2 regions of the Dyella sp. AD56 genome follow, and region 1 is predicted to be linked to the other one. Evidence: predicted binding sites of a transcription regulator. Region 1 holds the regulator's gene; the other holds the start of a gene.
What was found. The regulator HrcA, encoded in region 1, represses chaperone genes, less so after heat shock. The targets are predictions, from matches to a motif close to TTNGCACTCNNNNNNNNNGAGTGCNAA.
Positions count from the first base shown of each region.

Region 2: a site for HrcA is predicted at 1,314-1,340, ahead of rpoH (RNA polymerase sigma factor RpoH). Genes of this name have one in related genera too.

Region 1 covers NZ_NRDP01000024.1:70,326-74,286, reverse strand. The annotation lists gene recN (DNA repair protein RecN) at 1-1,126, opposite strand, end outside; gene hrcA (heat-inducible transcriptional repressor HrcA) at 1,319-2,371, shown strand; gene grpE (nucleotide exchange factor GrpE) at 2,458-2,991, shown strand; gene dnaK (molecular chaperone DnaK) at 3,151-3,961, shown strand, end outside.
Region 2 covers NZ_NRDP01000007.1:61,812-65,772, forward strand. The annotation lists gene DyAD56_RS06385 (response regulator) at 1-485, shown strand, start outside; gene ung (uracil-DNA glycosylase) at 482-1,183, shown strand; gene rpoH (RNA polymerase sigma factor RpoH) at 1,370-2,227, shown strand; gene DyAD56_RS06400 (response regulator transcription factor) at 2,339-3,040, shown strand; gene DyAD56_RS06405 (HAMP domain-containing sensor histidine kinase) at 3,037-3,961, shown strand, end outside.

The sequences.
Region 1 (3,961 bases):
CACCCAGGCGATCAGCTGCCTGCTGCCGCGACGTGCTGAGTGTGGCGGCCTGTTCGTCGTACTGCTGTTGCAGACGCGAGCGTTGGCCGGCGAGTTTTTCCAGGGCATCGCCGGCGCCCTCCAGTTCGTCCAACTCCCCGCGCAAGGCGATGGCCTTGTCGTGAAGTTCGGGGACCGGCACCCGATGGCGGCGCGAAAGTTCGTGCAGCCGGGTGAGGTGGGTATCGACCTCGTTGTAGCGCTCCGGGTCCAGATCTACGTCGAGTGCGTAGCGGCCAAGTCCGTCGGCGGCTTCGCTCAGCTGGATGGACGCGTTGTCCAACAGCTCCAGCATGGGAGCAAGGCGGTCGTCCAGCGCGGCGAGCTTGCTCATTTCCAGTTGGGCGCGTCCCAACGCGCGGCGCAGTGCGAACTCGCTTTCGCCGTCGAGCAGTTCCACTACGCCGCCAGCACCTTCAGCCAGCCTGCCGGCGTTGGCCAGTCGCTTGTGGCTGGCTTCCAGTTCGGTGAGTTCGCTGGCGGGCAGGGCCCACTTATCGAGTTCGCCCAGTTCGTGGCTCAGCAGCTCGATGCGTTGCTCGCGATCGTCGCCGCCGCTCAGTTTGCGGATGCGGTTGCCCAGCTCGCGCCATTGCAGGGCCAGTTCACGTACCTGGGCAACCTGTGCCTCGTTGCCGGCGTAGGCATCGAGCAGTCCCATTTGGTGTGTGCGGGAAAGCAGGGCCTGGTGTTCGTGCTGGCCGTGGATTTCCACCAGCAGCGTGGCCAGTTCGCCCAACTGGCTGGCGTTGGCCGGTCGGCCGTTGATCCAGGCGCGCGAGCTGCCCTCGGCACGGATGACGCGGCGTAGCTGACAGGCGTCTTCCTCGTCCAGCTCCTCGCGGCGAAGCCATTCGCGGGCTTCGGGGAGGTGGGTGAGGTCGAACTCGGCGATGAGCTCGGCGCGGTCGCTGCCGGCGCGCACCATGCCGCTGTCCGCGCGAGCGCCCGCCAGCAGCATGAGGGCGTCCACCAGCAGGGATTTACCCGCGCCGGTCTCGCCGCTGACGACAGTGAGGCCTGGGCCGAAGGCGATCTCGGCTTCTTCGACGACGGCGAAATGACGAACGTAGAGCGAGGTGAGCATGGGCGGCGAGGTGGTGAAGTCGGGGGATTGTAAGGGGGAGGGGATGGGGGGCGGCTAGTGGGGTGCAGGCCCGGGAGACGACATGCCGTCGTCTGGCCCGTTCCGATACGCCTGCCGCCCAACCCTGTCCCCATTTCTTGCAAACTTTGCCGCTAGACCTTATTTCTTGTCTGTCTCACGGATTGCTACAGCATGCCTGCCGCCCAACTCGATGCCCGCGCACGACGCCTGTTGCGCACATTGATTGCCCAATACCTTGCCGACGGCGAGCCGGTGGGGTCGCGCACGCTATCGCGGTCGTCCGGCTTGGATGTGAGCCCGGCCACCATCCGTAACATCATGTCGGACCTGGAAGAGGCCGGGTTGGTGGCGTCGCCGCACACGTCTGCCGGCCGTGTACCGACGCCTCGCGGCCTGCGCTTGTTCGTCGACAGCCTGATCGAGCTGCAGCCCCTGCCGCAGGACGAGATGGCGCGTCTACGCCGCGAGCTGCCGCCGGGCCTCACCACCACTCGCGACCTGCTCGGCAACGTATCGACCCTGTTGTCGGCGATGACGCAGTTCGCTGGCGTGGTCACGGTGCCGCGGCAGGCCGATTTTCCGCTGCGCCATATCGATTTCGTGGCATTGCCCGATGCCCGCGTGCTGGTGATCCTGGTGTTCTCGGACAATCAGGTGCAGAACCGCATCGTCCAGTTGGCCAAACCACTGGACGGCAGCGAGCTGGAGCAGGCGGCCAACTATCTCAATGCCCAGTTTGCCGGCCTGCGTTTGGACGACATTCGTGCCCATCTGCTGCGCGAACTGCGTGAGGCCAGTGGCGAACTCAATCGGTTGATGTCCAGCGCGGTGGAGCTGGCGGCGGCCTCGTTCGCCCCGCAAGGCGATAGCGATGACGTACTGGTCAGCGGCCAGACCAATCTGATGGGATACTCGGAACTGGCCAACCTGGAGCGCCTGCGCGAGCTGTTCGAGGCGTTCCAGAAGAAAAGCGAGCTGCTGCAGCTCATGGAAGTGTGCGCCAAGGCCCCTGGCGTGCGCCTGTTCATCGGTGAAGAATCAGGGTTTGCGGCGCTGGACGGTTGTAGCGTGGTCACGGCCAGCTACGGCACCCAGGGGCGCGTGCTGGGCGCGATCGGAGTGATTGGCCCTACCCGCATGGCCTACGAACGGGTGATTCCCGTGGTGCAGGCGACGGCCGGTTTGCTCAGTGACGCCTTGAATCGCGTCGCGACGACCTTATAACGCGCTCGGGAGGCGGGGTTTTACCCGCAAGTGATTGACGGTTGGTGCGTCACGGCACCGGCCACGGATAAGGCTTGGAGTGATTCATGCAAAGCAACGATCCAACGGCGTCCACCGGGACGCAGGGCCCAGGCGGGCAGGGTGACGCGACTGGCGTCGAGCTGGAAGCGCTGAAGGCGCGTATCGCCGAACTGGAAGTGACCAACGTCGAATTGCGCGACACCGTGCTGCGCGAGAAGGCGGAGATCGAGAACCAGCGCCGTCGCCTGCATCGTGACGTCGAGCAAGCTCGCCGTTTTGCCAACGAAAAGCTGCTGAACGAGCTGCTGCCGATTTACGACGGCCTCGAGCGCGGCCTGGAAGTGGAGGGCGGCGACGTGGCCAGCGTCCGCGAGGGCATCGCACTGACGCTGAAGTCGTTGCTGAAGATCGCCGAGAACAATGGCCTGGTGCAGGTCGATCCGGTGGGTCAGCCGCTGGATCCTGAAAAGCATCACGCCGTGAGCATGGTGGAGGCCCCGGGTGCGGCCCCCAACACGGTCGTCAACGTGCTCCAGAAGGGCTACGTGCTGAACGACCGGCTTCTGCGCCCCGCGTTGGTGGCGGTCGCCAAGGAGTGACGCCCCGGCCCGTGGTCGAGGACGCCTGAACGGCGTCCCCTACGGGCTTAGGCGGAAAGGCATACGGGGTCTTGTCGGCATTGAGATGAAACGTGCCGAGCCCCATCTGGAAACCAGTCGCGGCCGAGGGGTCGCTTAAAGAATTCGGGAGTAGACAACATGGGTAAAATCATCGGTATCGACCTGGGCACGACCAACTCGTGCGTTGCCGTGATGGACGGCACCACCGCCAAGGTCATTGAAAACTCGGAAGGCGATCGCACCACGCCGTCCATCGTTGCCTTCACCAAGGACAACGAAGTCATGGTGGGCGCGCCGGCTAAGCGCCAGAGCGTGACCAATCCGAAGAACACGTTCTACGCGGTGAAGCGCCTCATCGGTCGCAAGTTCACCGACGCAGAAGTGCAGAAAGACCTGCATATCGTTCCCTACGGCATCGTTGCTCACGAGAACGGTGACGCGTGGGTCGAAACGGCCGACGGCAAGAAGATGGCTCCGCAGGAGATCTCGGCCAAGGTCCTCATGAAGATGAAGAAGACCGCCGAGGATTACCTCGGTGAAGCGGTGACCGAGGCGGTCATCACGGTGCCGGCCTACTTCAACGACAGCCAGCGCCAGGCCACCAAGGACGCGGGCCGCATCGCCGGTCTGGACGTCAAGCGCATCATCAACGAGCCGACCGCGGCTGCCCTGGCCTACGGCCTGGACAAGAAGGGCGGTGACCGCAAGATCGCCGTGTACGACCTCGGCGGCGGCACGTTCGACGTGTCCATCATCGAGATCGCTGAAGTCGACGGCGAGAAACAGTTCGAAGTGCTCGCTACCAATGGCGACACCTTCCTGGGTGGCGAAGACTTCGACATGCGCGTCATCGACTATCTCGTCGAAGAATTCAAGAAAGACCAGGGCATGGATCTGCGCAAGGATCCGCTCGCCCTGCAGCGTCTGAAGGACGCCGCCGAGCGCGCGA
Region 2 (3,961 bases), on a different contig from region 1:
TGGGCTTCCAGGCGCTGGCGGAATTCATCCGTGGCTACGTGAAACCCTCCGACACCGCCGAGGGTGAAGTGCTCTACGTGGAAGACAGCCGAGTGGTGGCGCTGGCGACGCGCCGCATTCTGGAAAAGCACGGCCTTACCGTGTACCACGTGGTCAGCGTCGAAGATGCGCTGGTGCTGCTCGACAAGGCGAAGGAGCAGGCGAAAGTCGGTGCCGACATCGTGCTTACCGACGTCAGCTTGAAGGGTGAGCTCACCGGTGGCGACCTGCTTGAACGCATCCGGCGCGACTATGGTTATGGCAAGGGTCGGCTGCCCGTGCTGGTGATGACGGGTGACGAGAATCCGGCCAACCAGGCCGCGCTGCTGCGTGCCGGTGCCAACGACCTGGTCGAGAAGCCCATTGAGGAAAAACTGTTGATGACCAAGTTGCTGTTCCAACTACGCGTTTCGCAGCACCTGCGCGAGCGGGGCGACGCGGCGTGACCGACGATCGTGTGAAGCTGGAGCCTTCGTGGAAGGCGCGTGTCGGCGACTATCTGGGCCGGCCCGACATGCAGGCATTGGGGGACTTCCTACGCGTCGAAAAGCAGGCGGGGAAGGTGATCTACCCTCCCGGCCCTGAGATCTTTGCCGCCTTCGATCACACCCCGTTCGACGCGGTGCGAGTGGTGATCCTGGGCCAGGACCCGTACCACGGACCGAATCAGGCCCATGGGCTGTGCTTCTCGGTACGCCCGGGAATCCCGGCGCCGCCCTCGCTGCAGAACATCTTCAAAGAGATCCACCGGGACCTGGGCTTTCGGGCGCCGGATCATGGCTGTCTGACGCCTTGGGCTGACCGAGGTGTGCTGCTGCTCAACGCCGTGCTTACCGTCCAGCAGAGCTTGGCCGCCTCCCACCAGGGCAAGGGTTGGGAAGGGTTTACCGACGCCGCCATCGACGCCCTCAACCGCGAGCGGGAAGGGCTGGTGTTCATGTTGTGGGGCTCCTACGCCCAGAAAAAGGGCCAGCTGATCGACAGTCGCCGCCATTGCGTTTTGCGCTCGGTGCACCCATCTCCCTTGTCAGCGCATCGGGGTTTTATCGGTTGCGGGCACTTCTCGGCGGCGAACCGGTATCTGGAAAGCCGTGGGGTCGCACCGATCGACTGGTCCCTGCCAATGCGCTCAGAACTCGGCTGAAACGGCCTTTTCACGGTCGCTGAACCGCCGACTAGGCACTGTGGAGCCTCCCCTGGGCGCCTCGCTGGACAGGTGTTCCAAATTCCTGTACTATTCAGTTCATCAAAGGTCCCGGAACCTTTCGGGGCCTTTAGCACTCTCACTATCCGAGTGCTAAGCTGATCCCCTATTCAGGAGGTTCCACCCATGTCTCAAGCTTTGGTGACCGCCAACCTGCCGGTGCCGAGTGTCGTCGGCAGTCTGGATGCGTATATCTCGGCGGTCCATCGGATTCCGGTGCTCAGCCAGGACGAGGAGCAGACGCTGTCGCGTCGCTACAACGAACAAGAAGACCTGGAATCGGCTCGCAAGCTGGTAATGGCGCACCTGCGTTTCGTGGTGCACGTCGCCCGCGGCTACAGCGGCTACGGTCTGCAGATCGCCGACCTCATCCAGGAAGGCAACATCGGCCTGATGAAGGCCGTCAAGCGCTTCAACCCTGACCAGGGCGTGCGTCTGGTGAGCTTCGCCGTGCACTGGATCCGTGCCGAAATGCACGAGTTCATCCTGCGCAACTGGCGCATCGTGAAGGTCGCCACCACCAAGGCGCAGCGCAAGCTGTTCTTCAACCTGCGCAAGAGCAAGAAGCGCCTGGGCTGGATGAACGCCGAAGAAGTGCGCGTGGTCGCGAAGGATCTGGGCGTGCCGGAAGCAACGGTGCGCGAGATGGAATCGCGACTGTCTGGCCGTGATATCGGCTTCGAAGCCCCGGCTGACGCCGAGGACGATGCCAAGCCGGCACCGGAAGCGTTTCTGATCGACGAAGGCGCGGATCCGTACGAGAACGTGGCCGACGCCGACCATGCCGACAATCAGCTCGATACGCTGTCGACGGCACTTCGGAACCTGGATGAGCGTTCACGCGACATCATCCAGCGCCGCTGGCTCAACGAAGAAAAGGCCACACTGCAGGATCTTGCGGACGAGTACGGCGTCTCTGCCGAACGCATCCGCCAGGTCGAGGCCAACGCCATGAAGAAGATGCGCGGCCTCTTCGCTGCCTGATCTTCGGTGTAAGCGTAAGATGACAAACGGCCCCGATTGGGGCCGTTTGGCTTTGCGGGGACATGGCTGCCTCCGCATCCCTATCACTGGATTCCAGGTTTTATGGTTGCCATGCCCCACGTGCTGGTCATCGAAGACGACGAAACCACCGCGCGCGAGATCGTCGCGGAGCTCAGCGTGCACGGTATGCAGGCCGAGTGGGTGGCTAATGGCCGTGACGGCCTCGACCGTGCCATGCAACGCGATTACGACCTGATCACGCTGGATCGCATGTTGCCCGGCATGGATGGCATCGACGTGGTGGCCGAGTTGCGCCGTGCGGGTCGCGATACGCCTGTGCTGATGATCAGCGCGCTGAGCGACGTGGACGAACGCGTACGTGGTTTGCGCGCCGGTGGCGACGACTATCTCACCAAGCCGTTCGCTCCCGATGAAATGTCCGCCCGCGCCGAAGTACTGCTACGCCGGCGCCAGCCGCAGGCGGTCGTGCAGCGCCTGCGCGTGGCCGATCTCGAGCTGGATCTGGTCAGTCATGTGGCCTACCGCGGTGGCCAGCCGCTGACGCTGCTGCCTACCGAATATCGCTTGCTCGAATTCCTGATGCGCAACTCGGGGCAGGTGCTCACGCGCACGATGATTTTCGAGACGGTGTGGGGCTTCCACTTTGACCCCGGCACCAACGTGATCGACGTGCATATCGCCCGCCTCCGGCGAAAGATCGACGGCACCGGGCAACTGGCGCTGATCCATACGGTGCGCGGCACCGGTTATATGATCGCGGCCGCTAATGAAACAGCTTCGGTGGTGTCATGAACGGACATCCAAACAGCTGGCACTCCACCACATCACGGCTGATCCTGATCTACGGCTCGCTGTTCGTTGTATGGTGCGCCGTGCTGGTCGGTGTGATCCAGTGGGAAACTACGCGCTACCTCAACACGGTTATTGACCAGATGTTGCAGCAGCGCATGCATTACATCGCTTCGACGGACCCGACGCGGCTCGCCACCACGGTCGATGCGGCGGCCGCCATCGATCCGCACGGCATCATGTCGGTTGGCCTGTTCGACAAGGATCACCAGCCGGTCGCCGGCAACATCGATCATCTGCCGGCGTCGCTGTTGCGCGATGGCCAGGTGCATCTGCTCAGGCACGGTCTGCCACGACCGGATCGGGACGCTGAGCGCGTAAGGGCGCGTGGACTGGCGACGACATTGCCGAACGGCGACATCCTGGTTATCGCCAAGGACATCAGCACCATCGACGGCATCGGCGCGATCATCCGCCGTGCGTTGCTGTGGGGTATATCGCTGACCATCATTCCTGGCTTGCTCGGCGGGTTCCTGCTGCGGCGTGGTCCGGAGAAGCGGATCCGCCAGTTGCAGGAAGCGACCGACCCGATTCGCCAGGGTGATCTTTCCAAGCGTTTGCCGGTAAGCCGCCGTGGCGATGAACTCGACCAGCTCGCGAGCATCGTCAACACCATGCTGGGCGAGATCGAGCGCCTGATGAACGAAGTGAAGGGTGTGTGCGACAACATCGCGCACGACCTGCGTACGCCGCTGACGCGCCTGCGCGCGCGTCTGTACCGCACGCAGCAGCAGCTTGACGGTGAACCAGAAGCAGCGCTGGTGGAATCGTGCGTCGTCGACATCGACGAAGTGCTGACCCGATTCCGAGCCCTGTTGCGCGTGTCGGAGCTGGAGGATCGCCATCGCGTAGCCTGCTTCGACG